One region of the Lactiplantibacillus brownii genome, then DNA from elsewhere that is predicted to be linked to it. Evidence: a T-box and tRNA genes for the amino acid it is inferred to sense, from the RefSeq annotation. Region 1 holds a T-box; the other regions hold tRNA genes.
The links. The T-box of region 1 lies ahead of RA086_RS06215 (phenylalanine--tRNA ligase subunit alpha). A T-box ahead of a tRNA ligase gene usually reads a tRNA of that ligase, here a tRNA-Phe.
Positions count from the first base shown of each region.

Region 1 (10,155 bases):
ACTTTTTTTGATTGTAGAATATCAGCAATCTTTTTACCGTTGGCACCATAAGGGATTTCAATTTGCACGACCTGTTGATCGGTCTTGTTCAGCGGTTGCGTGGCATTATCAAAATACCGATAACCTAAAAATCCGATAATGACTACCAATGCTACCAAAATACCAATCACGCCACCAATGACGCGCTTAGAAAAAGACTTTCGTTGTTTCTGGGCGAGCCGATTTGGTTGATCAGCTGAGCCGTGGTCTTGTTGATCCTGATTATTTTGGTCGTTATTCAAAATTCGCCCCTCCATCTATTGATTAATCTTATCAATTATACAAAACTACCGCCCGCTTTGCACGATTTCTGAAAGACTTTTAGCCTTTTTTAGGATAATTTTCATTCTGGAAAGTAAATTTGACCCCAAAAACTGATTTTAACCCGCACTAAACCTGCTGTGCATGCCAATTCGAGCAAATATTGGCATAGCCAAATAACCAGCTCATCGGCAATTGCGAACAATTACAGATACGCTGGTTATTTTAACAATTACCTTTAGCGAATTTCAGCCCCAAAAGTTGTCGTCAAAGCCTGTAAGACTTTGTCAAACGCTTTGGTGATCTCATCGTCGACTAAAGTCGCATTTTGATCTTGATAAGTTAACGTGTAAGCCAATGATTTCTTACCTTCAGGAACATTCTTCCCATTGTAAACATCAAATAGTTGTACGTTTTGCAGATGTGCGCCACCTTTATCGTTAATCAAATTAACAATAGCCGCGTTCGTCACCTGATCATCAATCAACATCGCCACATCACGAGTAATGCTTGGGAATTTCGAAATTGGTTGATATTGTTGATGTTCCTTTGGTTGCGCAATCAAGGCAGCCAAATCGAGTTCGAAGACATACGTCGTCCGCACTTTATAAGCCTTGGCTGTGGCTGGATGAATTTCACCCACAAACCCAACCAGCGCTTCACCGACATAAATGTCTGCGGTCCGACCGGGATGCATTTCCGGATGCGTGGTGCTAGCCACATAACTAACAGGTGCCGCCAATGCCAAGCTCTTCAAGTAGCCCGCAACGATTCCTTTAATCTGATAAAAATCAACCGGTGTGGCTTCAGTATCCCAAGCAGTCTGAACCATTGAGCCAGTAATGGCACCGGCAATATGTTCAACTTCTTTTGGCCGCACTTGTTCGGGCTGGCTAAAGAAGACACGTCCTTCTTCGTATAAGGCTACATCATGCTCTTTACGGGCATTGTTGTAAGCCAAGTCATCTAATAAACCAGAGATCAGATTCAAGCGTAACGCCGACCGTTCTGAGCTCATTGGGAAACTTAATTTAGTTACTTCACTCGCCTGCATGGCAAAAGCCTGGGCTTTTTTCTCCGTCGTCAATGAGTAACTGATGGCTTGTGTTAAGCCAGCGCTCTCCATCAACTTTCGTGAGTCACGAATAACTTGCTGGGTTTCATTTAACTTACCGATTGTTGGTTGACCCGTTGGTAACGTTGCTGGCAAATTGTCATAACCATATAAACGCGCAACTTCTTCAATCAAGTCAGCTGGAATATGAATATCCCAACGACGTGCTGGAATCGTCACAGTGTAGGTTTCGCCGTCAATGGTCGTTGGGAAAGCCAAGCGTCGGAAAATAGCTGCAACGGTGTCCAAGCTCAATTCAGTACCGAGCACATGATTAATACGACTCAAACTGATTTTGACAACGGCGGGTTGAACGTCTTCATCACGACCAACCACGATACCCGTCGTCACCGTTCCATCACCAAGTTCTGCAATCATTGCTGCCGCAGCATTCAACGCCGTTTCAGTCGCGCTGTGATCAATACCACGTTCATAGCGCATTGAAGCTTCACTGTGTAAGCCATGGTTATGCGCTGTTTTCCGAATCTTAACCGCATCAAAAATAGCGCCTTCCAGTGCGATTGATGTCGTTTGATCAGTCACTTCGCTGTCCAAACCACCCATCGTCCCTGCTAAACAGATTGGTCGATCATCACTACAGATCACTAAATCAGTTGCAGACAATTCACGGGCTTCGCCATCCAAAGTTGTCAACTGTTCGCCTGCCTTCGCAAATCGAACGTTAACTTGACCATTAGTCAGTGAGTCGAAATCAAACGCATGCAATGGTTGCCCATATTGCATCAGAATGTAGTTAGTCGCATCGACAACGTTATTGATTGGGCGCATACCAGCATTCCAAATTCGAATCTGTAACCATAATGGACTAGGCTTGATTGTCACGTTCTTAATCAAACGCATTTTGTACATTGGCACAGCCTGTTCATCTGCCTGTACCGTCACACTCAGTTCATCATCAGCAAGTTCATCAGCATTTTCATGCAGGTCAACTGTTGGCATCGTTGGCGTTTGGTCATAAATTGCTCCCAATTCATGCGCTGTCCCATTCAAACTTAACATGTCCCCACGGTTAGGTGTGACAGACATGTCGATGATTTCATCGTCCATGCCAAGATATGAAAAGACGGGTTCGCCAGGTTTGGCTTCTGCAGGTAAAATGAAAATACCATCCGCAACTTCTTTTGGCACTAATTTTTCATCAAAGCCTAGTTCATCTAACGCACACAACATCCCGTTAGAAACTTGACCACGCATTTTACTACGTTTAATCTTCGTGTGATTACCGATCCATGAGTTAGGTAACGCGACGATCACCTTTTCACCGGCTGCGACATTGGGTGCGCCACAAACGATTTGAATCGGGTCAGCTTCCCCAACATCCACTTGGCAAATATGCAAATGATCGGAGTCAGGATGTGGCACGCATTCAAGCACGTCACCAACGACGACCTTTTTTAAGCCTTCACTTGGACGGATCACACCATCAACTTCAACCGCCGTCCGTTCAATTTTTTCTGCTAATTCATCGGCTGGAATGTCCAGCTTTAAATAATCACGTAACCATGCATAAGATATTCTCATTGGGCCAGCCTAACCTTTCTTGTAAAACTGTGACAAGAACCGGACATCATTTAAGTAGAAATTCCGGATATCATCAACACCGTATTTCAACATTGCAAAGCGATCGGGGCCTAAGCCAAACGCAAAGCCACCATACACTTCTGGGTCAATGCCAGACATCTCCAGAACGCGTGGATGAACCATCCCAGCCCCTAAAACTTCGATCCAACCAGTTTGTTTGCAGACGGCACAACCCTTCCCGTTACAGTTAAAGCAAGTGACATCGGCTTCAACGGAGGGTTCCGTAAATGGGAAGTAGCTTGGTCGTAAGCGGACTTCAAATTGGTCACCGAACAACTCGTTCGCCACCAAAACCAAGGTTCCTTTCAAATCAGCCATCGTGATATGTTTATCGACCACTAAGCCTTCGATTTGATGGAATTGATGTGAATGTGTCGCATCATCGGTATCGCGACGATAAACCCGACCTGGAGACAAAACTTTCAACGGTCCTTTTGAAAAATCGTGATTTTCAAGGGAACGCGGTTGATCAGCGGAAGTTTGGGTCCGCAGTAAAATTTCTTTCGTAATATAAAAGGTATCTTGCATATCGCGAGCGGGATGATCTTTAGGTAAATTCAGTCGTTCGAAGTTATAGTAATCTTCTTCAACTTCATCGCCATCAACGATCTGATAGCCCATTCCCATAAATAAATCTTCTAGTTCCGTAATGATTTGCGTGATCACATGGGGTTGGCCTTGGGGCACTTGACGACCAGGTAATGTGACATCTAGCTTTTCAGCGACTAACTGCTTATTTTGGGCAGCCAATTCTAGTTCTTCACGTCGATGATCGATGGCGGCCTGTAACTTATCACGAACTTCGTTAGCGTAGGCCCCAACTTTTGGTCGCTCATCCGGTGTTAAATCACGCATACCGCGTAAAACTTCCGTAATGGGACCTTTCTTACCGAGCAAATCAACCTTAACTTGGTTGACCTTTTTTAAAACGTCCGCTGACTTAATATCTGCTAAGCCTTGGTCGCGTAACTCGGTTAACCGATCTTGTAAACTCATATGGTTCCCTCCAATTTATAATACATTTAGACACAAAAAAGACCTCATCCTAAAAGGGACGAGGTCATCGCGGTACCACCCTTGTTCGCTAAACTTGGCAAAAACCAAGTTAAAACGCACTTTCACCGAATAACGGCCGGATACCGGAAATAGTTTTGTTTTCTAAACGTCCAATTTCAGCTCAAAGAGTGAATTCATTAGTTTTAATCGCCAGAGTGCTTACAATCGATGACACTCTTCCCTGAGACGCCGCCACTAACTACTACTTCTCATCAAAGCTTTTTCTATCTACTCTGTCAGTTTATGGCAAAGTGACCACAGCGTCAAGCCCTATCGACAGGATTCTGCGGGACTGTACCACTTATCTGACCAATGATGAACAGTTTCCATCACTTGTTTCAAATCAGCGCCCTTGTCCGTTAACCGGTATTCGATCAAAGCGGAATCACAATGGGTCACGCGACTAACGATGCCATTTGCTTCCAGTTCTTTTAGACGAACCACTAAAACCCGGTCACTACATTTTGGAATGCGGCGCGCTAAATTCTTAAAGCGTTGTGGACCATCTTCGAGTAAAACGTCAATAATCAAACCATTCCATTTTTTACCTAAAATAGAAAACGTTTTTTCAAATTTGGGACACAGTTCGAATTCGGATTCAACGGTCGTGTCTTCAACCGTATCTAGCATCATTTCTGACATTTGCATGACCTCCAAAAATCCTGCTCTCGGTCTAACCGGCGGAAATCTTCCCCCGGAACCGATCTAATTGCTTGGCCACCTTGGTACGTAATGGTCCAAAAAATTCATGTTCTGCTTCGTAATCATCGACTAGAGAAACTAACAAACTTTCACGATACTTAGGCAGGGCCAACGTTGCCCCAAACATATGCTTTAAAATGATATCCTTTTCCATCGGGGTTAATTTAGTTAACTTTTCGGCGTTGCGTAAAGCCACGCGTGGATGAATAAAGGCATGCGACCCTAAGTCAAACTTAGTTTCGCGCCAATCATAATAAAACAAGTCATGCAATAGCCCACCACGAGCTACCGCTGTCGTATTGAGGTGCCACTTTTTTGCCAATAAGTAACTATCATATGAAACTGCAATTGAATGATCTAAACGATTCGAATGATGGTGTTGCGTGAAATCAGCTAAACGTTGAACAGCTGGTTGAGCCAACAGGTCGGCGACAAGCGCCACGTACTCGGAATCTTGTTTCCAAACATTGGTTTTCATTGAAAGCTCCCTTTACTAATATCTACGGTTATTCTACTAAAAAGTAAGTAACTTTGAAAGTATTTTGTTCAATTCGGACATAATTCTAATTAATCGTTTTTTGATGTCAGTTGGTGACGATGGCTATAAGCATCTGCTTGGTTTGCCCGTCTCCGTTGACCAGCACGTTTGCTGTGAGGCAGACCTGCAGCCAAAAAGCGGTCTGCAGGGCGCTTTCAAGCCGAAGCCCACGTCTTAAAAGTCGGCCAGACACTAACCTGGGAAAACCCGCCCAGCTAAGTGTCTCGACACGGCAAACGAGCTGGTCCACTCCGACGTTAAATAGTGATTTTAAACTAGGCCCCAGTAAAATCAGAACCTGACATAAAATTGGACTCATTATTTAGCTCAGGGCGGGCTGGACAATGCTCAGTGGTGAAATTTTTCTAGAGTGTGAGGACCACACGTTCCAGCATCAATCCAGACCAACCGGAGCGGCAAGCTAAGTCGCATGATAGACACTACCGCTGCCTAACGATAAAGCCCGAACATTAAAATTCCGGCGGCAATCGCCACATTTAATGATTCCGCTTGACCTTTGAGTGGGATATAGAGATTTTGGTCAGTCAATGCCAAGAGATCGTCACTCATCCCGTTGCCTTCATTACCCATGATTAGGCCAAAACTTGCTGGGGCCTTAACGTCCAAATACTGAGCGGCTTCAGGATTCAATTCTGAGCCATAAACTGGCTTGCCTTGCGCTTGTAATAATTTGACCAAATCACGTAAATCTGTGCTGATCAACTGTAAATGGAATTGGCTCCCCTGCATAGCGCGTTCAACTTTAGGCTGATGAATATCAACCGTCCCAGTCCCAAAAGCTACCCCGCCAAAGCCAGCTGCATCCGCGGTTCGAACCATCGTGCCAATATTACCAGGATCTTGGACGTTGTCTAACAACAGCCAAGGCCGACTTAAATCTACAGTTGCTAATGGATCATCACTGGGCTTTGGGAGCACTGCCAAGGCAAATACGCCTTGGGGTGTCACCGTTGCGCTGATGTGGCTAGCAACTTCGTCTGAAATTTCAATCACAGCTGGGAAATGTGTCAAATCAGGCTTCAGTTCCAGTTGTTTGCCCGTAATCAGTAAGGTTTTGATTGAGACCTTGGCTTTAACAGCTTCATTGACTAAATGCCAACCATCCAATAAATAATAGCCTTGTTGTTTACGTCCCTTTTTCGTTTGCAACTTCTTCCAGGCTTTAACGTGCACATTCTGTAGTGAATTTATTTTTTCCATGCTCATGTACTTCCTATTCTGCTCGGTTTAATTAATGATAAGTATAGCATATCGCTTGGTGGGAATTTCCATGCTATTATATTAGTATGGTCGTGGTTAGCGAACCAGACTGTTTTTATTTAAAAGGAAGTGACAATATGCGTGCAGTAACACTCCAAGCCAGCGGTCGTGTGCAAGGTGTCGGATTCCGCTGGGCAACTAAAGTGGCCGCCGATAAATGTGGTGTGAACGGCATCGTTCGCAATTTAATGGATGGTTCGGTGTTCATTGAAGCAGAAGGCGAAGATCAACGCGTTCAAGTTTTTATTGATGTGATTAAACAATCACCAACTGATTTTGGCAAAGTGACCAAGTTGATCGTTCATGATGTTGAGCCACAAAATTATCATAATTTTCGGATAACCAATTGAAATCCCTTACCGTCTCTAGTATCATCATGTTTATATGACTAAAATAAAGGGGATTAATATCTAGTGAAAAATAAAAAAGCCCTCACCGTCACGGTGGCACTATCTAGTTTAGTGTTCTTTCTAAGTGGCTGTGTTCAGGTTAAAAATGGTAAACCGTATGGCTTCGTTTACGATTACTTAGCACGACCAGGTCAGGCGGTCATGCAATGGTTGGCGCAACTATTTGGCAATAACTACGGCTGGGCCATTATTGGTTTGACCGTTATCGTCCGCTTAATCTTGTTGCCAATGATGATCAATCAACAACGGAAATCAACCTACCAACAAGAAAAAATGTCTGCTGTTAAGCCACAATTAGCAGTGATTCAAGAACGACAAAAAGCTGCGAAGACCCAAGAAGAAAAAGCAGCCGCCAGCAACGACATGATGACCCTTTATAAGGCCAATGGCATTAGTATGACCGGTGGGATCGGCTGTTTACCACTATTGATTCAATTTCCAGTGTTCTCAGCCTTGTATTATGCCATTCGTTACTCACCAGAACTTTCAAGCGCAAAGTTCATGGGGATTGCCTTAGGACATTCTAGTTTCTTGCTTGCAGTGCTGGCTTTCCTATCCTACTTAGCTCAAGGCTACTTATCAATGATTGGGATTCCTGACGAACAGAAGAAAACGATGCGCACCATGTTGGTTGTCAGTCCCGTCATGATTTTATTTGTGACTATGTCTGCGCCAGCTGGTTTAGGCCTCTACTTCTTCGTTGGTGGCTTATTCGCCTGCTTACAAACTTTGATTATTAACTACTTCCGCCCACGGATTCGTCGTGAAGTTGAAGAAGAATTAAAGAAGCACCCGATTAAGACGCCAACACCAACAGCTGCTAAACCAATTAAAGCAACGGAACAACCGATTAGCAATAACAATTCAACTAATCGAAATGCTCATCCAAATGAAGGTCGAAACGCTGGGAAACAACAGCGCCATCATCATTAAATCAAAACACTAAAAAACGTCACTTGCCAATTTGGCCGGTGACGTTTTTTGGTGCTATTTTTGTCGCTATCACCCTGAAGCCTGCCTCACAGCGAACGTCCTGATCCACGGAGATGACCCTATTTTTAAAATAGGAACACTACGACACAAAGCGCGCAAAAAAAGCGCCCATTTCTGGACACTTCCAATTTAAAAGATTATTCCGATAATTAACCCTAATAACTGCATTCCTTGAAATAACATCAAGTTTTGAGGCGCAGTATTAAAGGTGGTTTCCTTCACTTGGACCGCATTAAAGGCTTTAATATTCTTAAGAATTTTTGGTAAGACTAATAAAACTAATAATTGATAAATCGGTAATAGTTGTAACGCCACACTCACAACCACTGGCACGTAGGCTAATAAAGCTAGCGTGTCATAAGTTTTCAACGCCCGCGGTTTGCCAATATAATAAGGCACCGTGTAACGTTTGTTGCGCACATCTTGATCTAAATCACAGATGTTGTCAGCTAACATAATGTTTGAAACCAAGAAAATGTTTGGCATACCGACCAAGATCATGACCAAGATGTTTTGCAGATTACCAACGACCGCAAATTGAGGCCAGTCAAAGGTAAAGCCCATCAAAACGGGCGTCGCCACATTCATGTAAACCGCAAGGAAAAAGACCCCAAAGCCTTCAACTGTCCCTGATAATAACTCTCCAAGTGGAAAACGGGAGAACGGCACTGGCCCATACGTGTAGAAAATGGCAACCCCAATCGCTGCAGCACCCATGAATAATAATAGCAAATTCGTTTTAAAGACCAAGACGAGGCCTAAAATAATGGCAGTCGCTAACATCCCTAATACCAAATGTAAGGACCGTTTTGGTGATAAGTGCTCCCGTCCAATAATATTATAGGTGTCACGATAATGGAGATCGACCGCTAAAAAATAATCCTGAACATTATTAAAGCCAGTCACAAACAACGCAATCGCAACTTGTGCAATTAAATAAATCAGTGAATTGACCCAATTAAAGGCGTGAAAATAATAAATTGAAAATAAAATTCCGATGAAATACGGCACGACACTGGCCGCTTTCGCATTCAGCCGAATGAATTGCAAGAATATCTTGAAAGTCATTGGCCGATAAGTTGTTTCGTTAGACAACTGTTACGCCCCCCAAATAAAATGATTGCTATTCCACTATAACAGTCTTTCTTATTTGTGAAAACCGTTTCAAGTGATTTTATTTGAACAAACAAAGCCATTCATCAGTTGGGACCAGGTTCTCGCCTGGCTGGTTGCTGATTAATAGTCGACCAAAAAAAAGTGCCTGGAAATTTCATTCCAAGCACTTTAATGGCACTATTTCGCATCATGTTCATGATCATCCAGTGGTGGCTCATCTTTGTCAGTGACTGCGGGACGAATTCCAGCTGGTCGTTCTGACTTGGCAATCTTTTCAACGGCATCCGTGTCGGCTTCCGCCTTAGCCAACAACTGAGGATCTTTTAAAATTGGTAAATGGAATCGAAAAATCGACCCCTGCCCGACAACTGACTCCACACTAATCCGACCATGGTAGCCTTCAACTAATCGTTGGGCAATTGATAAACCGAGGCCATTGCCCCCCTTATCACGGCTACGAGCCTTATCCACCCGATAGAACCGGTTGAAAACCCGATCAAGGTTGTCTTTTGAAATACCTTCACCGAAATCTTGGACCGCAACTTCAATATAACGAATGTCTGTTGATAACGATAAATGAATTTCTTTGCGTTTCGTGGAATATTTCACCGCATTGTCCAGTAAAATAATCAGGATTTGTTCCAAATGATTCCGATAGATCTGCGCATAAACTGGCTGCTTCACATCATCGTCAAAGGTAAACGTGAAGTCAGGATGAATCATCTTGAAGTCATTGAACGCCTGGGTGACCAATTTTTGGACATCCGTCGTTTCATGACTAAAGTTGATTTCCAACTGTTCTGCCCGCGATAGATCAAGCATCTCTTGGACCAAGCTTTGCATCCGTTGAGTTTCGGATAAACTCGCTGATAAGGATTCAGCCAATACCTTAGGATCATCCTTGCCCCAGCGATTCAAGAGTTCCATATGTCCTTGAATAATGGCAACCGGTGTCCGTAATTCATGTGAAACATCTTCAACAAATTGCTGCTGCTGCGTAATATAGCGCTGCATTTGATCCAGCATGTCATTAAATAGCACGG
Region 1 is NZ_JAVCWF010000001.1:1,355,792-1,365,946, reverse strand. It holds gene mltG (endolytic transglycosylase MltG) at 1-296, opposite strand, end outside; gene pheT (phenylalanine--tRNA ligase subunit beta) at 539-2,956, opposite strand; gene RA086_RS06215 (phenylalanine--tRNA ligase subunit alpha) at 2,966-4,012, opposite strand; T-box leader at 4,064-4,297, opposite strand; gene RA086_RS06210 (winged helix-turn-helix transcriptional regulator) at 4,343-4,714, opposite strand; gene RA086_RS06205 (HD domain-containing protein) at 4,746-5,252, opposite strand; gene RA086_RS06200 (TrmH family RNA methyltransferase) at 5,763-6,533, opposite strand; gene RA086_RS06195 (acylphosphatase) at 6,671-6,943, shown strand; gene yidC (membrane protein insertase YidC) at 7,007-7,936, shown strand; gene RA086_RS06185 (1,4-dihydroxy-2-naphthoate polyprenyltransferase) at 8,126-9,064, opposite strand; gene RA086_RS06180 (HAMP domain-containing sensor histidine kinase) at 9,290-10,155, opposite strand, start outside.

Region 2 (10,155 bases), 450 kb from region 1:
AAGGACCAGATGTGCAAGCCGTATGTCGGGTTGGCTGCAAGCGCGCAAGCGGCAAATAGCAGCGAATCACCTGGTAAGAATGGTAAGATCACCGCACCAGTTTCAATGAAGATGATGGCGAAAAGGATTAAGTAAGTCCAAATCCCAAAACTGTTGACGATTGTGACCAAGTGTTGATCAATATGGAGCACGAAATCAACTAAAAAGCTCATGGTTACCTCCAAAGTATATTTATAAATATTTCTGATATAGCATACCAGATAACCGTGGTAAATACTATTGTTGACGCATAATCCTGGCCAAAACCTTAAACATTTTAGTGAAGTTTACTAGCAATTAGGGAGATTCTCTTGTATCATCAAGGTATTCTAATAGGAAAACGGGTGATATTGTGGCATTTCCACAACTAGATTTATCACAGGTCGAAGGACCTAAGGCAACCATTAAAACCAATTATGGTGATATCAAGGTACAACTATTCCCTAAGCAAGCACCTAAGAGTGTTGAAAACTTTGTTGGTTTGGCGAAAAAGGGTTACTATGATGGCATTATTTTTCATCGGGTCATTCCTGATTTCATGATTCAAGGTGGCGATCCAACGGGGACTGGCATGGGTGGTGAAAGCCTGTGGGGTAACCAATTTGAAGATGAGTTCTCATCAGAAGTCTTCAATATGCGTGGGGCGTTATCAATGGCGAATGCTGGACCAAATACCAATGGCAGTCAATTTTTCATTGTTCAAAAGCCACAGTTAGATCCTGGCATGGCTGATCAGATGAAGCAAGCTGGTTATCCAGAAGAAGTGGTGACTGCTTATGGTAATGGTGGGACACCGTGGTTAGATTTCCGCCACACAGTGTTTGGTGCAGTTAGTGATGGCATGGCTGTTGTTGATGATATTGCTGCAGTTGCGACTGCTGGACAAGATAAACCAGTCAAAGATGTCGTGATTCAAACAATTACCATTGAAGATTAATCATTATATAGAAGAAGTCGTCATTTTGGGGACTCCTTTTTTTGTTGTCAATTTTGAATTCATCACGTTTCAGGTTATAATATTTGAAATTAGTGATTTATATCGAGACAGCGAAAATTAAGAAAGGGTGAGTTGATGAGTAATTATCGAATTGGCATGCAAGTACATGGTCACGTGACTGGCATTCAACCATATGGTGCTTTTGTCACTTTGGATGCCGATCATCAGGGATTGATTCATATCTCCGAATGTCACGAAGGCTATGTGAAGAGTATCAGTGATTATTTGAAAGTTGGTCAAGCCGTTGATGTCGTTATTTTAGACATTGACGAGTACACTGGAAAAATCAGCTTATCACTACGCTGTGTCGAAAGCCGACCACAGCATACGACTAGTGATCTAGAGATCTATAAAACTTTTCGACATAAACATTTTTGGACGAATCGGCATGTCCATGCTGGCTTTGATCCGATTGCTAAGAATTTGGACGGTTGGATCGATGATTCATTGAATCGTTTAAAGGAAGAGGCACATTCATGACTAAACGGGTTGCAGGAACGATTATTAATCCAGAAGATGCAGGAACGAGTTTCTTGGTCAAACAAGTTGAGGGTCAATTTAAGTTTTACAATTTTCCAGTCTTAGCCAATCAAACGCCACTGTCGTCGATTTTATGGAAACTGCGTCATGAGGTTGGCATCGATGTCGATCAACTGCGGCTATATGATTCAGTTGTTGCTCAGAGTGGTCAAGAAAACATTTCACTATTTGTTTTTAATCACTTAAAGATTGATGCAACGATTCGTGAGGCCTGCCGTCAGCAAGGCTTAGTCTTTGTACCAGCGCGTAAACTACATGGCTTATTTGAGAGTGTAAAGGTCAATACGATCCCATCATTTGAAAATTTATCGAAATAAATTCAAATAAAGGGTTGACCTGCATACTAATTCTTGATAATATATATCTTGTCGCTGCGAGAGATAGTTGTCAAACAGCTTCCCGACGACGTTTCAACCGCATAAGTCAAAATGATTTTAATTGTATAAATATTCAGCTTCTTAAAAAAAGTTGTTGACACTTAAAAGATGTGATGATATTATGTAATAGTTGCGTTGAGGTAATCAACCAACAAATTAGACCTTTGAAAACTGAACAAAGTTTCGACAAATCAAATGTGTAGGGTCTAGCAATCCTTGTGATTGTTAGCAAAACATTTGCGAAGTCAATTCGTGAAAACAATTAATAAATTTGAACCAACTTTTTAAATGAGCTTTTTTAGAACTCATCATTAATTTGAGAGTTTGATCCTGGCTCAGGACGAACGCTGGCGGCGTGCCTAATACATGCAAGTCGAACGAACTCTGGTAATGATTGGTACTTGTATCATGATTTACATTTGAGTGAGTGGCGAACTGGTGAGTAACACGTGGGAAACCTGCCCAGAAGTGGGGGATAACACCTGGAAACAGATGCTAATACCGCATAACAACTCGGACCGCATGGTCTGAGTTTGAAAGATGGCTTCGGCTATCACTTTTGGATGGTCCCGCGGCGTATTAGCTAGATGGTGGGGTAACGGCTCACCATGGCAATGATACGTAGCCGACCTGAGAGGGTAATCGGCCACATTGGGACTGAGACACGGCCCAAACTCCTACGGGAGGCAGCAGTAGGGAATCTTCCACAATGGACGAAAGTCTGATGGAGCAACGCCGCGTGAGTGAAGAAGGGTTTCGGCTCGTAAAACTCTGTTGTTAAAGAAGAACATATCTGAGAGTAACTGTTCAGGTATTGACGGTATTTAACCAGAAAGCCACGGCTAACTACGTGCCAGCAGCCGCGGTAATACGTAGGTGGCAAGCGTTGTCCGGATTTATTGGGCGTAAAGCGAGCGCAGGCGGTTTTTTAAGTCTGATGTGAAAGCCTTCGGCTTAACCGAAGAAGTGCATCGGAAACTGGGAAACTTGAGTGCAGAAGAGGACAGTGGAACTCCATGTGTAGCGGTGAAATGCGTAGATATATGGAAGAACACCAGTGGCGAAGGCGGCTGTCTGGTCTGTAACTGACGCTGAGGCTCGAAAGTATGGGTAGCAAACAGGATTAGATACCCTGGTAGTCCATACCGTAAACGATGAATGCTAAGTGTTGGAGGGTTTCCGCCCTTCAGTGCTGCAGCTAACGCATTAAGCATTCCGCCTGGGGAGTACGGCCGCAAGGCTGAAACTCAAAGGAATTGACGGGGGCCCGCACAAGCGGTGGAGCATGTGGTTTAATTCGAAGCTACGCGAAGAACCTTACCAGGTCTTGACATACTATGCAAATCTAAGAGATTAGACGTTCCCTTCGGGGACATGGATACAGGTGGTGCATGGTTGTCGTCAGCTCGTGTCGTGAGATGTTGGGTTAAGTCCCGCAACGAGCGCAACCCTTATTATCAGTTGCCAGCATTAAGTTGGGCACTCTGGTGAGACTGCCGGTGACAAACCGGAGGAAGGTGGGGATGACGTCAAATCATCATGCCCCTTATGACCTGGGCTACACACGTGCTACAATGGATGGTACAACGAGTTGCGAACTCGCGAGAGTAAGCTAATCTCTTAAAGCCATTCTCAGTTCGGATTGTAGGCTGCAACTCGCCTACATGAAGTCGGAATCGCTAGTAATCGCGGATCAGCATGCCGCGGTGAATACGTTCCCGGGCCTTGTACACACCGCCCGTCACACCATGAGAGTTTGTAACACCCAAAGTCGGTGGGGTAACCTTCGGGAGCCAACCGCCTAAGGTGGGACAGATGATTAGGGTGAAGTCGTAACAAGGTAGCCGTAGGAGAACCTGCGGCTGGATCACCTCCTTTCTAAGGAATATTACGGAAACCTTACACATGATTGTTGAAACTTTGTTTAGTTTTGAGAGGTCTAACTCTCAAACTTGTTCTTTGAAAACTAGATAATATCAAATATATTTTTTCATAATGAAACCGAGAACACCGCGTTTTTTGAGTTTTTTAAAAGAAGTTTAATCGCTAAACTCAATTAATCGTATTTTCCTTTGGAAAATAAGGTTAAGTTAACAAGGGCGCATGGTGAATGCCTTGGCACTAGGAGCCGATGAAGGACGGGACTAACACCGATATGCTTCGGGGAGCTGTACGTAAGCTATGATCCGGAGATTTCCGAATGGGGCAACCCAGCAGTTTTAATCAACTGTTACCGCTAGATGAATTCATAATCTAGTCGGAGGTAAACGCTGTGAACTGAAACATCTCATTAGCAGCAGGAAAATAAAGAAATTTCGATTCCCTAAGTAGCGGCGAGCGAACGGGGAACAGCCCAAACCAGAGAGCTTGCTCTTTGGGGTTGTAGGACTGAACATTTGAGTTACCAAAAAGTTTGATAGTCGAAGGATTTGGGAAAATCCGCCATAGATGGTGATAGCCCAGTAGATTAAATCAAGCTTTCTCAGTTCAGTATCCTGAGTACGGCGGAACACGTGAAATTCCGTCGGAATCTGGGAGGACCATCTCCCAAGGCTAAATACTACCTAGTGACCGATAGTGAACCAGTACCGTGAGGGAAAGGTGAAAAGCACCCCGGAAGGGGAGTGAAATAGTTCCTGAAACCATGTGCCTACAATAAGTCAGAGCGCGTTAATGCGTGATGGCGTGCCTTTTGTAGAATGAACCGGCGAGTTACGATCCCGTGCAAGGTTAAGACTGAAAAGTCGGAGCCGTAGCGAAAGCGAGTCTGAAATGGGCGTTTTTAGTACGAGGTTGTAGACCCGAAACCAGGTGACCTATCCATGTCCAGGTTGAAGGTGCGGTAAAACGCACTGGAGGACCGAACCCGTGTAAGTTGAAAATTGCTGGGATGAGGTGTGGATAGCGGTGAAATTCCAAACGAACTTGGAGATAGCTGGTTCTCTCCGAAATAGCTTTAGGGCTAGCCTCGGATTAAGGATCATGGAGGTAGAGCACTATTTGGACTAGGGGCCCGTCTTGGGTTACTGAATTCAGATAAACTCCGAATGCCATTGATTCATATCCGGGAGTCAGACGATGAGTGATAAGATCCACCGTCGAAAGGGGAACAGCCCAGATCACCAGTTAAGGTCCCTAAATGTATACTAAGTGGAAAAGGATGTGGAGTTGCATAGACAACTAGGATGTTGGCTCAGAAGCAGCCACCATTTAAAGAGTGCGTAATAGCTCACTAGTCGAGTGATCCTGCGCCGAAAATGTACCGGGGCTAAGTATACTACCGAAACTGTGGATGTGACCATTAGGTCACGTGATAGGAGAGCGTTCTAAGGGCGGTGAAGCAAGACTGTAAGGACTTGTGGAGCGCTTAGAAGTGAGAATGCCGGTATGAGTAGCGAAAGATGGGTGAGAATCCCATCCACCGAATGACTAAGGTTTCCTGGGGAAGGCTCGTCCTCCCAGGGTTAGTCGGGACCTAAGTCGAGGCCGAGAGGCGTAGACGATGGATAACAGGTTGATATTCCTGTACTAGTTAAATGCGTTTGAACGATGGAGGGACGCAGTAGGCTAAGATGTGCATTCTGTTGGATTAGAATGTCCAAACAACAAGTCTTGTGAAGAGTCAAATGCTTTTCACTTTAAGGACAAGTTGCGATGGGGAGCGAAATTTAGTAGCGAAGCGTCTGATGTCACACTGCCGAGAAAAGCTTCTAGTGAGTATTTAACTACCCGTACCGCAAACCAACACAGGTAGTCGAGGAGAGAATCCTAAGGTGAGCGAGTGAACTCTCGTTAAGGAACTCGGCAAAATGACCCCGTAACTTCGGGAGAAGGGGTGCTGATCGAAAGATCAGCCGCAGTGAATAGGCCCAGGCGACTGTTTATCAAAAACACAGGTCTCTGCAAAATCGTAAGATGACGTATAGGGGCTGACGCCTGCCCGGTGCTGGAAGGTTAAAAGGATGGGTTAGCTTCGGCGAAGCTCAGAATTGAAGCCCCAGTAAACGGCGGCCGTAACTATAACGGTCCTAAGGTAGCGAAATTCCTTGTCGGGTAAGTTCCGACCCGCACGAAAGGCGTAACGATCTGGGCACTGTCTCAACGAGAGACTCGGTGAAATTATATTGTCCGTGAAGATGCGGACTACCCGCGACAGGACGGAAAGACCCCATGGAGCTTTACTGTAGCTTGATATTGAGTGTTTGTACAGCTTGTACAGGATAGGTAGGAGCCATAGAAACCGGAACGCTAGTTTCGGTGGAGGCGTTGGTGGGATACTACCCTCGCTGTATGACCACTCTAACCCGCGCCACTAATCGTGGCGGGAGACAGTGTCAGGTGGGCAGTTTGACTGGGGCGGTCGCCTCCTAAAAAGTAACGGAGGCGCCCAAAGGTTCCCTCAGAATGGTTGGAAATCATTCGCAGAGTGTAAAGGCACAAGGGAGCTTGACTGCGAGACAGACAGGTCGAGCAGGGACGAAAGTCGGGCTTAGTGATCCGGTGGTACCGTATGGAAGGGCCATCGCTCAACGGATAAAAGCTACCCTGGGGATAACAGGCTTATCTCCCCCAAGAGTCCACATCGACGGGGAGGTTTGGCACCTCGATGTCGGCTCATCGCATCCTGGGGCTGTAGTCGGTCCCAAGGGTTGGGCTGTTCGCCCATTAAAGCGGTACGCGAGCTGGGTTCAGAACGTCGTGAGACAGTTCGGTCCCTATCCGTCGCGGGCGTAGGAAATTTGAGAGGAGCTGTCCTTAGTACGAGAGGACCGGGATGGACATACCTCTGGTGTACCAGTTGTGCCGCCAGGCGCATCGCTGGGTAGCTACGTATGGATCTGATAAACGCTGAAAGCATCTAAGTGTGAAACAGACCTCGAGATGAGATTTCCCATTCCTATATGGAAGTAAGACCCCTGAAAGATGATCAGGTAGATAGGTTAGAAGTGGCAGCACGGTGACGTGTGAAGCGGACTAATACTAATCGGTCGAGGACTTAACCAAGCAATTGGTGTTCAGGTTCATAGGAGAAATTATTTGATATTAGCTAGTTTTGAGGGCACAAGTTCTCAATAGTGTGGCGACGATGGCAAGAAGGATACACCTGTTCCCATGTCGAACACAGAAGTTAAGCTTCTTAGCGCCGAGAGTAGTTGGGGGATCGCTCCCTGCGAGGGTAGGACGTTGCCATGCGATTTTGGAGGATTAGCTCAGTTGGGAGAGCGTCTGCCTTACAAGCAGAGGGTCACAGGTTCGAGCCCTGTATCCTCCATTTGAGCCGTTAGCTCAGTTGGTAGAGCATCTGACTTTTAATCAGAGGGTCGACAGTTCGAACCTGTCACGGCTCATTTAACCGCGAGGTTAAATGTTACATTTGAATATTAGTTCCAATAGTGTGGTAGCGATAGCGGAAAGGATACACCTGTTTCCATATCGAACACAGAAGTTAAGCTTTTTAGCGCCGAGAGTAGTTAGGGGATCGCTCCTTGCGAGGGTAGGACGTTGCCATGCATCATGGAGGATTAGCTCAGTTGGGAGAGCGTCTGCCTTACAAGCAGAGGGTCACAGGTTCGAGCCCTGTATCCTCCATTGAGCCGTTAGCTCAGTTGGTAGAGCATCTGACTTTTAATCAGAGGGTCGACAGTTCGAGCCTGTCACGGCTCATTATCACGGTTCGTTTCATGATAAAGTTTTACAAGTTTTTGTTGATTTATATATCTTGGCATGATATGATATTATAGTTGTGTTAATCATCAACTTATGCCGACTTAGCTCAGTTGGCAGAGCATCTGTCTTGTAAACAGGGGGTCGGAGGTTCGAATCCTCTAGTCGGCATTAACTGAATAATTATGCGGAAGTAGTTCAGTGGTAGAACATCACCTTGCCATGGTGGGGGTCGCGAGTTCGAATCTCGTCTTCCGCTTTTACCAAAAGTGTTGCCGGGGTGGCGGAATTGGCAGACGCACAGGACTTAAAATCCTGCGGTTAGTGATAACCGTACCGGTTCGATCCCGGTCCTCGGCACTTTTATGAAGCACCCATAGCGCAATTGGATAGAGTGTCTGACTACGAATCAGAAGGTTGTAGGTTCGACTCCTACTGGGTGCATATAACGGGAAGTAGCTCAGCTTGGTAGAGCACCTGGTTTGGGACCAGGGGGTCGCAGGTTCGAATCCTGTCTTCCCGATTAGATAATCTTTGATTATTTAACAGATCGCGGTGTAGCTCAGCTGGCTAGAGCGTCCGGTTCATACCCGGGAGGTCGAGGGTTCGATTCCCCCTGCCGCGATAGGAATAAAGAGCTCGGACCTTTAGCTCAGTTGGTTAGAGCAAACGGCTCATAACCGTTCGGTCGTAGGTTCGAGTCCTACAAGGTCCATCTACTAATTATAGTGGACAAGTTCCTAGTTATACTTTTTTAAATGGAGGATTACCCAAGTCTGGCTGAAGGGAACGGTCTTGAAAACCGTCAGGTGGGTCAAACCACGCGAGAGTTCGAATCTCTCATCCTCCTTATTATCGCGGGATGGAGCAGTCTGGTAGCTCGTCGGGCTCATAACCCGAAGGTCGCAGGTTCAAACCCTGCTCCCGCAATTTGGTCCGTTGGTCTAGTTGGTTTAGGACGCCTGCCTGTCACGCAGGAGATCACGAGTTCGAGTCTCGTACGGACCGTTACACTAATTAAATATTTTATGGCTAAAAATGGCTCGGTAGCTCAGTCGGTAGAGCAATGGATTGAAGCTCCATGTGTCGGCAGTTCGATTCTGTCCCGCGCCATAAGTGTTGCGGGTATAGTTTAGTGGTAAAACGACAGCCTTCCAAGCTGTAGTCGCGAGTCCGATTCTCGTTACCCGCTTTTATGGGCCTATAGCTCAGTTGGTGAGAGCGCACGCCTGATAAGCGTGAGGTCGATGGTTCGAGTCCATTTAGGCCCATTGGAGAAGTACTCAAGTGGCTGAAGAGGTGCCCCTGCTAAGGGTATAGATCGCGCAAGCGGTGCGAGGGTTCGAATCCCTCCTTCTCCGTTAGTTTCATTTTATAAATATGACCCCTTGGTCAAGTGGTTTAAGACACTGCCCTTTCACGGCAGTAACATGGGTTCGAATCCCGTAGGGGTCATTACATTATCGCGGGATGGAGCAGTCTGGTAGCTCGTCGGGCTCATAACCCGAAGGTCGCAGGTTCAAACCCTGCTCCCGCAATTTGGTCCGTTGGTCTAGTTGGTTTAGGACGCCTGCCTGTCACGCAGGAGATCACGAGTTCGAGTCTCGTACGGACCGTCTTATAAAGAAGATTATCTTAATTGATAATCTTCTTTTTTTCGAAAAAAGCATTAATTCAAGAGTAGTTAGTGTATCGCAGTGTTCACGGCGGATCACGGCTCAAGTGGGGTCATCCGCTTTTACAGTTATGGTCGCTGAACGAGGCGCTTTTTCAGCCAAGAAATGAGCATACAGGCACTTAGGCTTAGCAGTAAGCTACGATGAACGAACCGATCCGTGCCATGTTAACGTTAAATAGTGGTTGCAATTAATGGGGTTCTAAAATATCGGTTGTTGGTAATCAAGATAAAACGGCCATTGATAAACTTAGCCTTGATAAAAGCTGATTGATAGGATAGGGCAGCCACTTAGACCGCGAAAAAGGACCTATCTCGACTTGCGAGTGTAAGTCCAGTTTGGAAAAAGACCAGTGTGTGTTTACAGCGTTCGATCACCAAGTATTAGGACCGTTTCAGATCAATCTGGCTGCAATTTGTAGATCGGCTTACCATAGGCCATAAAAAAACACTCGAGTCAGAAATCGACTTGAGTGTCACTGACTGTTAAGACTTGAGTGAACGAACAAAAGCATAACGGCTTTCGTGGTAATCGAAGTCTGGGGTCAAATATTTAGCAAATGGTTTAAAGGATTCACTTCGTAACCAAACTGCGTATTCAGAATCACTGTGCCAATTCGTTACGATAACAAAGGCAGCGTCATTTTTGGCTTCTCGTAAGATCCAGAAGTGTTTGAGCCCATTTGGTTTCTCAAAATCCGCACGAAATGCTGTGAATTTTGAATTAAAAACTTTTTGTTCTTCAATAGGTAAGTCCATAAAGATGAAACTAGTCATACCGTGCCAGTCTTCATTACCTTTTGATAATAAGACGTCATATGAAACTGGACTTGAAAAAACCGTTTTTTCACCAGATAGGTCGA
Region 2 is NZ_JAVCWF010000001.1:1,809,586-1,819,740, reverse strand. It holds gene RA086_RS08590 (VTT domain-containing protein) at 1-212, opposite strand, end outside; gene RA086_RS08585 (peptidylprolyl isomerase) at 392-976, shown strand; gene RA086_RS08580 (CvfD/Ygs/GSP13 family RNA-binding post-transcriptional regulator) at 1,112-1,516, shown strand; gene RA086_RS08575 (hypothetical protein) at 1,513-1,893, shown strand; rRNA gene RA086_RS08570 (16S ribosomal RNA) at 2,266-3,831, shown strand; rRNA gene RA086_RS08565 (23S ribosomal RNA) at 4,037-6,957, shown strand; rRNA gene rrf (5S ribosomal RNA) at 7,030-7,146, shown strand; tRNA gene RA086_RS08555 (tRNA-Val) at 7,153-7,225, shown strand; tRNA gene RA086_RS08550 (tRNA-Lys) at 7,229-7,301, shown strand; rRNA gene rrf (5S ribosomal RNA) at 7,348-7,464, shown strand; tRNA gene RA086_RS08540 (tRNA-Val) at 7,470-7,542, shown strand; tRNA gene RA086_RS08535 (tRNA-Lys) at 7,545-7,617, shown strand; tRNA gene RA086_RS08530 (tRNA-Thr) at 7,716-7,788, shown strand; tRNA gene RA086_RS08525 (tRNA-Gly) at 7,805-7,876, shown strand; tRNA gene RA086_RS08520 (tRNA-Leu) at 7,892-7,977, shown strand; tRNA gene RA086_RS08515 (tRNA-Arg) at 7,988-8,061, shown strand; tRNA gene RA086_RS08510 (tRNA-Pro) at 8,067-8,140, shown strand; tRNA gene RA086_RS08505 (tRNA-Met) at 8,169-8,242, shown strand; tRNA gene RA086_RS08500 (tRNA-Ile) at 8,259-8,332, shown strand; tRNA gene RA086_RS08495 (tRNA-Ser) at 8,378-8,467, shown strand; tRNA gene RA086_RS08490 (tRNA-Met) at 8,474-8,547, shown strand; tRNA gene RA086_RS08485 (tRNA-Asp) at 8,551-8,625, shown strand; tRNA gene RA086_RS08480 (tRNA-Phe) at 8,658-8,730, shown strand; tRNA gene RA086_RS08475 (tRNA-Gly) at 8,739-8,809, shown strand; tRNA gene RA086_RS08470 (tRNA-Ile) at 8,815-8,888, shown strand; tRNA gene RA086_RS08465 (tRNA-Ser) at 8,891-8,978, shown strand; tRNA gene RA086_RS08460 (tRNA-Glu) at 9,000-9,072, shown strand; tRNA gene RA086_RS08455 (tRNA-Met) at 9,082-9,155, shown strand; tRNA gene RA086_RS08450 (tRNA-Asp) at 9,159-9,233, shown strand; gene RA086_RS08445 (antibiotic biosynthesis monooxygenase) at 9,779-10,155, opposite strand, start outside.
Region 2: it encodes a tRNA-Phe, which carries the amino acid that the T-box ahead of RA086_RS06215 (phenylalanine--tRNA ligase subunit alpha) is inferred to sense. The anticodon was not compared.

Region 3 (10,155 bases), 190 kb from region 1:
GCATGATCAAACCGTTGCCTTTCGAAATGGGGACTTTGTCTCGCCGACCTATACGAAGTTGGGGAGCACCGTCTACAATTCTAAGACTGGTAAGAAGCTGACTGATATGACGGATACCCAAAAGAAGACAGTCAAGCAGATGCAAAATCATGTCACGACTGAACTCTCACTTTCTGATCGCGTTATTCAAGGAGACTTACTTCGCTTCTATACGCCTAAGGGCTTTAAGAAGGTCAATAAGTCTGACTATAACTATAAGGTCACTAAGACGCTGAAATCATTGAAAGAACTTCAAAAAGAGAAGAAGACGAGTGTCTTGTCGAAGAATAAAGGCAAGTCAACGGTGGATCTCTATCAAACGGATGCACCAGAACTATCTGATTCAAGTAGTTCTAGTAGCAGTTCAAGTAAATAAGCTTTCTGATGTGGGAACGATTACTTCGGTAGTCGTTCTTTTTTATGCCTTTAGGTTGAGTGGAGCGTGCTAAAGCGTACGAAAAAAATCCGGCGGCTATGTAGGTGGATAACAAAGTGGTTAAACCAAAGCGCCTCCAAGCGAATTAGCATGTAGGTGTCGAAGCCAACATTACTAAATCGAAAGGAGACGCTTGAAATGGCGAATAAGCTAAATAGTCTTGCACCGTACCAAATGGTTGTGCAAGTGCCATATCGTATTCACTCCAAAGTATAGAAGAAGACTGATTTATAATCAATATCGTCGTGACTGACAGAGGCATATTAAATTATTGTGCTTCATGAAGTGAGGAGGTTATTTTTACAGGCTATATTGGACAGATGGGTTGTGGTTAGAAGACAGAATGGTCACACTGAATTAAAACATAATTGTGACAAGTGGCTGGATCGTGTGACTGAGGAAGTTGCGGTACTAAGCTTATTCGGCGTTTACTGAAGTAAGATGGGGTGCGTCTTGTGGTAGAACTACCGCTTGAAATCATGATTGAAACGCCGTAAGATGTGTCACGTGACGATATTTGGTTAATTTTTGATCTTTTTCAAAATTAATTGGTTAAAATGCTTGACCCATGTCTCGATTATTGATATTATATTTCTTGTCGTTAAGAACGGCATGCAACATTACTCATGATTTTGAATATATCAGGACGTTTGAAACGTTATCTTGAATTTTTATTCAAAATGATTTATAAAAAGTTGTTGACATGTTCTTCTGATGATGATAAACTTTAATAGTTGTGTTGAGGAATTCAACCAACAAATTAGACCTTTGAAAACTGAACAAAGTTTCGACAAATCAAATGTGTAGGGTCTAGCAATCCTTGTGATTGTTAGCAAAACATTTGCGAAGTCAATTCGTGAAAACAATTAATAAATTTGAACCAACTTTTTAAATGAGCTTTTTTAGAACTCATCATTAATTTGAGAGTTTGATCCTGGCTCAGGACGAACGCTGGCGGCGTGCCTAATACATGCAAGTCGAACGAACTCTGGTAATGATTGGTACTTGTATCATGATTTACATTTGAGTGAGTGGCGAACTGGTGAGTAACACGTGGGAAACCTGCCCAGAAGTGGGGGATAACACCTGGAAACAGATGCTAATACCGCATAACAACTCGGACCGCATGGTCTGAGTTTGAAAGATGGCTTCGGCTATCACTTTTGGATGGTCCCGCGGCGTATTAGCTAGATGGTGGGGTAACGGCTCACCATGGCAATGATACGTAGCCGACCTGAGAGGGTAATCGGCCACATTGGGACTGAGACACGGCCCAAACTCCTACGGGAGGCAGCAGTAGGGAATCTTCCACAATGGACGAAAGTCTGATGGAGCAACGCCGCGTGAGTGAAGAAGGGTTTCGGCTCGTAAAACTCTGTTGTTAAAGAAGAACATATCTGAGAGTAACTGTTCAGGTATTGACGGTATTTAACCAGAAAGCCACGGCTAACTACGTGCCAGCAGCCGCGGTAATACGTAGGTGGCAAGCGTTGTCCGGATTTATTGGGCGTAAAGCGAGCGCAGGCGGTTTTTTAAGTCTGATGTGAAAGCCTTCGGCTTAACCGAAGAAGTGCATCGGAAACTGGGAAACTTGAGTGCAGAAGAGGACAGTGGAACTCCATGTGTAGCGGTGAAATGCGTAGATATATGGAAGAACACCAGTGGCGAAGGCGGCTGTCTGGTCTGTAACTGACGCTGAGGCTCGAAAGTATGGGTAGCAAACAGGATTAGATACCCTGGTAGTCCATACCGTAAACGATGAATGCTAAGTGTTGGAGGGTTTCCGCCCTTCAGTGCTGCAGCTAACGCATTAAGCATTCCGCCTGGGGAGTACGGCCGCAAGGCTGAAACTCAAAGGAATTGACGGGGGCCCGCACAAGCGGTGGAGCATGTGGTTTAATTCGAAGCTACGCGAAGAACCTTACCAGGTCTTGACATACTATGCAAATCTAAGAGATTAGACGTTCCCTTCGGGGACATGGATACAGGTGGTGCATGGTTGTCGTCAGCTCGTGTCGTGAGATGTTGGGTTAAGTCCCGCAACGAGCGCAACCCTTATTATCAGTTGCCAGCATTAAGTTGGGCACTCTGGTGAGACTGCCGGTGACAAACCGGAGGAAGGTGGGGATGACGTCAAATCATCATGCCCCTTATGACCTGGGCTACACACGTGCTACAATGGATGGTACAACGAGTTGCGAACTCGCGAGAGTAAGCTAATCTCTTAAAGCCATTCTCAGTTCGGATTGTAGGCTGCAACTCGCCTACATGAAGTCGGAATCGCTAGTAATCGCGGATCAGCATGCCGCGGTGAATACGTTCCCGGGCCTTGTACACACCGCCCGTCACACCATGAGAGTTTGTAACACCCAAAGTCGGTGGGGTAACCTTCGGGAGCCAACCGCCTAAGGTGGGACAGATGATTAGGGTGAAGTCGTAACAAGGTAGCCGTAGGAGAACCTGCGGCTGGATCACCTCCTTTCTAAGGAATATTACGGAAACCTTACACATGATTGTTGAAACTTTGTTTAGTTTTGAGAGGTCTAACTCTCAATTTAATAACGCTTTTGGGCCTATAGCTCAGTTGGTGAGAGCGCACGCCTGATAAGCGTGAGGTCGATGGTTCGAGTCCATTTAGGCCCATCGAGAACGCATAGTTCTTGTATCACTATGGGGAATTAGCTCAGCTGGGAGAGCACCTGCTTTGCAAGCAGGAGGTCAACGGTTCGATCCCGTTATTCTCCATTGACGACATTGGTCGTCAACGAAACTTGTTCTTTGAAAACTAGATAATATCAAATATATTTTTTCATAATGAAACCGAGAACACCGCGTTTTTTGAGTTTTTTAAAAGAAGTTTAATCGCTAAACTCAATTAATCGTATTTTCCTTTGGAAAATAAGGTTAAGTTAACAAGGGCGCATGGTGAATGCCTTGGCACTAGGAGCCGATGAAGGACGGGACTAACACCGATATGCTTCGGGGAGCTGTACGTAAGCTATGATCCGGAGATTTCCGAATGGGGCAACCCAGCAGTTTTAATCAACTGTTACCGCTAGATGAATTCATAATCTAGTCGGAGGTAAACGCTGTGAACTGAAACATCTCATTAGCAGCAGGAAAATAAAGAAATTTCGATTCCCTAAGTAGCGGCGAGCGAACGGGGAACAGCCCAAACCAGAGAGCTTGCTCTTTGGGGTTGTAGGACTGAACATTTGAGTTACCAAAAAGTTTGATAGTCGAAGGATTTGGGAAAATCCGCCATAGATGGTGATAGCCCAGTAGATTAAATCAAGCTTTCTCAGTTCAGTATCCTGAGTACGGCGGAACACGTGAAATTCCGTCGGAATCTGGGAGGACCATCTCCCAAGGCTAAATACTACCTAGTGACCGATAGTGAACCAGTACCGTGAGGGAAAGGTGAAAAGCACCCCGGAAGGGGAGTGAAATAGTTCCTGAAACCATGTGCCTACAATAAGTCAGAGCGCGTTAATGCGTGATGGCGTGCCTTTTGTAGAATGAACCGGCGAGTTACGATCCCGTGCAAGGTTAAGACTGAAAAGTCGGAGCCGTAGCGAAAGCGAGTCTGAAATGGGCGTTTTTAGTACGAGGTTGTAGACCCGAAACCAGGTGACCTATCCATGTCCAGGTTGAAGGTGCGGTAAAACGCACTGGAGGACCGAACCCGTGTAAGTTGAAAATTGCTGGGATGAGGTGTGGATAGCGGTGAAATTCCAAACGAACTTGGAGATAGCTGGTTCTCTCCGAAATAGCTTTAGGGCTAGCCTCGGATTAAGGATCATGGAGGTAGAGCACTATTTGGACTAGGGGCCCGTCTTGGGTTACTGAATTCAGATAAACTCCGAATGCCATTGATTCATATCCGGGAGTCAGACGATGAGTGATAAGATCCACCGTCGAAAGGGGAACAGCCCAGATCACCAGTTAAGGTCCCTAAATGTATACTAAGTGGAAAAGGATGTGGAGTTGCATAGACAACTAGGATGTTGGCTCAGAAGCAGCCACCATTTAAAGAGTGCGTAATAGCTCACTAGTCGAGTGATCCTGCGCCGAAAATGTACCGGGGCTAAGTATACTACCGAAACTGTGGATGTGACCATTAGGTCACGTGATAGGAGAGCGTTCTAAGGGCGGTGAAGCAAGACTGTAAGGACTTGTGGAGCGCTTAGAAGTGAGAATGCCGGTATGAGTAGCGAAAGATGGGTGAGAATCCCATCCACCGAATGACTAAGGTTTCCTGGGGAAGGCTCGTCCTCCCAGGGTTAGTCGGGACCTAAGTCGAGGCCGAGAGGCGTAGACGATGGATAACAGGTTGATATTCCTGTACTAGTTAAATGCGTTTGAACGATGGAGGGACGCAGTAGGCTAAGATGTGCATTCTGTTGGATTAGAATGTCCAAACAACAAGTCTTGTGAAGAGTCAAATGCTTTTCACTTTAAGGACAAGTTGCGATGGGGAGCGAAATTTAGTAGCGAAGCGTCTGATGTCACACTGCCGAGAAAAGCTTCTAGTGAGTATTTAACTACCCGTACCGCAAACCAACACAGGTAGTCGAGGAGAGAATCCTAAGGTGAGCGAGTGAACTCTCGTTAAGGAACTCGGCAAAATGACCCCGTAACTTCGGGAGAAGGGGTGCTGATCGAAAGATCAGCCGCAGTGAATAGGCCCAGGCGACTGTTTATCAAAAACACAGGTCTCTGCAAAATCGTAAGATGACGTATAGGGGCTGACGCCTGCCCGGTGCTGGAAGGTTAAAAGGATGGGTTAGCTTCGGCGAAGCTCAGAATTGAAGCCCCAGTAAACGGCGGCCGTAACTATAACGGTCCTAAGGTAGCGAAATTCCTTGTCGGGTAAGTTCCGACCCGCACGAAAGGCGTAACGATCTGGGCACTGTCTCAACGAGAGACTCGGTGAAATTATATTGTCCGTGAAGATGCGGACTACCCGCGACAGGACGGAAAGACCCCATGGAGCTTTACTGTAGCTTGATATTGAGTGTTTGTACAGCTTGTACAGGATAGGTAGGAGCCATAGAAACCGGAACGCTAGTTTCGGTGGAGGCGTTGGTGGGATACTACCCTCGCTGTATGACCACTCTAACCCGCGCCACTAATCGTGGCGGGAGACAGTGTCAGGTGGGCAGTTTGACTGGGGCGGTCGCCTCCTAAAAAGTAACGGAGGCGCCCAAAGGTTCCCTCAGAATGGTTGGAAATCATTCGCAGAGTGTAAAGGCACAAGGGAGCTTGACTGCGAGACAGACAGGTCGAGCAGGGACGAAAGTCGGGCTTAGTGATCCGGTGGTACCGTATGGAAGGGCCATCGCTCAACGGATAAAAGCTACCCTGGGGATAACAGGCTTATCTCCCCCAAGAGTCCACATCGACGGGGAGGTTTGGCACCTCGATGTCGGCTCATCGCATCCTGGGGCTGTAGTCGGTCCCAAGGGTTGGGCTGTTCGCCCATTAAAGCGGTACGCGAGCTGGGTTCAGAACGTCGTGAGACAGTTCGGTCCCTATCCGTCGCGGGCGTAGGAAATTTGAGAGGAGCTGTCCTTAGTACGAGAGGACCGGGATGGACATACCTCTGGTGTACCAGTTGTGCCGCCAGGCGCATCGCTGGGTAGCTACGTATGGATCTGATAAACGCTGAAAGCATCTAAGTGTGAAACAGACCTCGAGATGAGATTTCCCATTCCTATATGGAAGTAAGACCCCTGAAAGATGATCAGGTAGATAGGTTAGAAGTGGCAGCACGGTGACGTGTGAAGCGGACTAATACTAATCGGTCGAGGACTTAACCAAGCAATTGGTGTTCAGGTTCATAGGAGAAATTATTTGATATTAGCTAGTTTTGAGGGCACAAGTTCTCAATAGTGTGGCGACGATGGCAAGAAGGATACACCTGTTCCCATGTCGAACACAGAAGTTAAGCTTCTTAGCGCCGAGAGTAGTTGGGGGATCGCTCCCTGCGAGGGTAGGACGTTGCCATGCGAATATTCCGACATAGCTCAGTTGGTAGAGCGCTTGACTGTTAATCAAGATGTCGACGGTTCGAGCCCGCCTGTCGGAGTTATCTACGTAAGCCATGGAGAGTTGTCCGAGTGGCTGAAGGAGCAGCATTGGAAATGCTGTAAACGGGTTATACCTGTTTCAAGGGTTCGAATCCCTTACTCTCCGTTAAGTTAGATACTATATGACCCCTTGGTCAAGTGGTTTAAGACACTGCCCTTTCACGGCAGTAACATGGGTTCGAATCCCGTAGGGGTCATCATGGAGGATTAGCTCAGTTGGGAGAGCGTCTGCCTTACAAGCAGAGGGTCACAGGTTCGAGCCCTGTATCCTCCATATGATGAGATTTCATTCATCAGAAAAATTTAATAAACTTCATCATGAAAGATTTTGGCTCGGTAGCTCAGTCGGTAGAGCAATGGATTGAAGCTCCATGTGTCGGCGGTTCGATTCCGTCCCGCGCCATTTATGGAGGGGTAGCGAAGTCTGGCTAAACGCGGCGGACTGTAAATCCGCTCCTTCGGGTTCGGTGGTTCGAATCCACTCCCCTCCATTTTTCATAGGGATATAGTTCAATGGTAGAACAATGGTCTCCAAAACCATCGATGTGGGTTCAACTCCTACTATCCCTGCCATGATGGCGGTATTGGCGAAGTGGTTAACGCACCGGATTGTGGCTCCGGCACGCGTGGGTTCGATTCCCACATACCGCCCTTTGATTGGGTTATAGCCAAGTGGTAAGGCAATGGACTTTGACTCCATCATGCGCTGGTTCGAATCCAGCTAACCCAATTTGGGTTGGGCAAAATGATGGTGGTATAGCCAAGTGGTAAGGCAGAGGTCTGCAAAACCTTCATCACCGGTTCAAATCCGGTTACCACCTTTTCCTGATGGGAATAGTAACCTAATCAGCAATAAGTCCAATTCTTTATTATGCCGGCGTGGCGGAATTGGCAGACGCGCTGGACTCAAAATCCAGTTCCCGTTGAGGGAGTATCGGTTCGACCCCGATCGCCGGTATCATTGTAGTAGTAACGTATTTATTACGTTACTACTTTTTTTTTACAAAAAAACTATTTTAAAGGATCATCGATAATTATTTAATTTTTTGCTAGATGATTGGAGATCGTAAGAGGAGGTCGGTATCGATATGAGTAAAACAAAAGTTATCGTGATTAGTGGGGTCACAGCAGGCGGGAAGACGACATTGGTGACTGCTTTAAGCCAATGCATTGATAATGTCTGTGTCCTGTCGTTTGATGATTATAGTATTGATGCATTACCGTCTGCGCCAACCGTCAATCAAATGGTGGCGAATTTTCATGAAGCGGTCAATCAATATGATATTACAGCGTTAATGACAGACTTAGTATTAGCGATGGAGACTAATCAGTTTAGCGTTATTTTGATTGATTTTCCATTTGGCTATGTTCATGCTGTGTTAAGACCTTATATAGAGACGGTCATCTATTTACGAACGCCACTAGATATTGCATTTGCCAGACGATTAATCAGAGACTTTTCCGAAAGTAGTCAAAACGAGATTATGACTTGGACGAGAACGTATTTGAATGAGGTTCGACCACTGTTTTTAGCACATGACCAGCTTGTCTCAGCTACAGCTGATTATGTCTTGGATGGCACTGCTAGCACAGCGGAACAAATTACTCAGCTAAAAGGCTTTAATGTCATTTAGGAATCCATGCACTAGACAGGGGAAAGTAAGCTGAATAGCTGTCTGAAGTGTCTGTTAATTGTCATAGTTGGCGCATACAAATAAATCGAGTAGGCGACCGTGCTTTTAAGAAAATGTAACCGTTGTCCAATGTCTGAATTCGACAGTGTGCGCGAATCTTCATTCAGTCACTGGGCCTGGCTATACTTAAAATTGACTCTCAAGCTATAGAAACTTCAAAATGAATACAGAAATCCCTGCAATAGCGGCTGTTAGCCAGACTAGTGCAGGGACTTCGTGGTTACTTGATCAATTTTTCATAAACGTAACAAACGTCATCTAAATGGTAAACGCCGACCATTTCGCCAACACGTTTAAATTGCATTTTATCAATTAAATGTTGCATGGCATGGTTATCAGCGTGTGTATCAATCCGGACACTCTGAATTTCAGGGTGTTCCTTTGTGATGTGCGCAATAATTTTCTCAAATAGTTGGGTTGCGTAGCCGTGACCAGCATGATTAGAATGGATGGCGACCCGGTGAATGACAACATAGGGACCTGTCGTATTCAGCCAATCTGCCTTCGCAGTATCGTAAGTCGCGTCTGGCGAAGGCACAACGGCGACTGCGCCAACCGTTGCGTCATCGTCTGAGTTGAATAAATACGCAGCACCTTGCATAATATCTGCGGTGATTTGCTTGCGTGATGGGTAGTCACCTTGCCATTGGTTGACGCCAGCTTCTGCCAATTGGTTGCGACCATCACTTAAAATATCAATAATGGCGTCGATATCGTCTAAAGTTGCTTTCTTAAAATACATTGTTCTGTGGCTCCTCTCTTAAAACCAACCGTCATAAAAACGGCTGACTTTAACAGTATACAGAAATGAAGCCAGAATGAAACTATTTTCTCTCGTTTTCTCAGCTTTTTTTCATGAACCCAATTTCATTAAAATAGCTCGAGCTTGCGCAGCCAACTGATGCTTGATATTGTAAGCGGCAACCGCACTAGGGGTGTATTGGTAAGCATTCGTTCGTAAGGTAGCCGCATAGAAGTCCAAATAGGGCAAGTTGTTGGCAGTAGCAATCTGAATGGCCCGTTGCCAATCGAAATCGACGCGCCGATAATCAATGGCCTGTAAGCCTTGGTCATCAATCGTTAGAATTAAATACATCGCCCGAGGTTGTCTTAGCGCTGGGCGGACCGCTGTTGGTAAGCCAATCGTCCCGGCGTTTAAAATCAATTGACCACGAGTTGAATAACGCATGATGGGTTGGTGAGTATGAGCATAGATCACGATATCGGGTTCACCAGTCGTCGCTTGATCGAAGTTTGCTTGGGCTTCTGTGGGTGCTAGACTATGACCACTGACGAAATTCGGCAACACATGTTGTAAACGAATCGTAAGCGGGCCTACTTGCTTGGTTTGCGTCATTGGTAGTTGCAATAGTTGTTGAAAGTGGGTTGTACTTAATTGTTGGTGATCATAAGCCGTTAAAATTGTGGCCATGATTTGTTTCGGTTTGGTAAAGGTTGTTGGATCAGCGTGCAACACCTTTTGATAATTTTGCTCATGATTGCCGAGCACTGCGGCAGTGGGGTGGACTTGATCTAACAACTGCATACAGCGTTCAGATTCGGGACCGCGAACCGTATTATCACCAACGGTCCAGTAGTCTGTGACTTGTTGAGATTGAGCATCCGCAAGCACCGCTTCAAGTGCGGTGGCATTGCCATGAATGTCAGATAAAATAGCAATTTTTGGCATAAAAAGACTCCTTTGAACACAAATTCATGTCATAAGTAAGTAAACTTCACTATTGATAAGAAATGGTTAGCATGTTATGGCCGAGTAAATACAATCGCCATAAAATCTGTTATAATAGTTTTGAAACGAAGTAATATATTAGCACGTATATTCAAGCCAATTCGTTTCGAGGTCGTTGTTATCCTTGTGATAGCAACGGCTTTT
Region 3 is NZ_JAVCWF010000001.1:1,163,837-1,173,991, forward strand. It holds gene RA086_RS05120 (LTA synthase family protein) at 1-415, shown strand, start outside; partial or broken gene RA086_RS05125 (IS200/IS605 family transposase) at 630-725, shown strand; rRNA gene RA086_RS05130 (16S ribosomal RNA) at 1,392-2,957, shown strand; tRNA gene RA086_RS05135 (tRNA-Ile) at 3,045-3,118, shown strand; tRNA gene RA086_RS05140 (tRNA-Ala) at 3,148-3,220, shown strand; rRNA gene RA086_RS05145 (23S ribosomal RNA) at 3,378-6,298, shown strand; rRNA gene rrf (5S ribosomal RNA) at 6,371-6,487, shown strand; tRNA gene RA086_RS05155 (tRNA-Asn) at 6,494-6,566, shown strand; tRNA gene RA086_RS05160 (tRNA-Ser) at 6,584-6,673, shown strand; tRNA gene RA086_RS05165 (tRNA-Glu) at 6,692-6,764, shown strand; tRNA gene RA086_RS05170 (tRNA-Val) at 6,769-6,841, shown strand; tRNA gene RA086_RS05175 (tRNA-Phe) at 6,898-6,970, shown strand; tRNA gene RA086_RS05180 (tRNA-Tyr) at 6,976-7,058, shown strand; tRNA gene RA086_RS05185 (tRNA-Trp) at 7,067-7,140, shown strand; tRNA gene RA086_RS05190 (tRNA-His) at 7,146-7,218, shown strand; tRNA gene RA086_RS05195 (tRNA-Gln) at 7,226-7,297, shown strand; tRNA gene RA086_RS05200 (tRNA-Cys) at 7,318-7,388, shown strand; tRNA gene RA086_RS05205 (tRNA-Leu) at 7,441-7,525, shown strand; gene RA086_RS05210 (nucleoside/nucleotide kinase family protein) at 7,656-8,201, shown strand; gene RA086_RS05215 (GNAT family N-acetyltransferase) at 8,482-9,003, opposite strand; gene RA086_RS05220 (metallophosphoesterase family protein) at 9,115-9,951, opposite strand.
Region 3: it encodes a tRNA-Phe, which carries the amino acid that the T-box ahead of RA086_RS06215 (phenylalanine--tRNA ligase subunit alpha) is inferred to sense. The anticodon was not compared.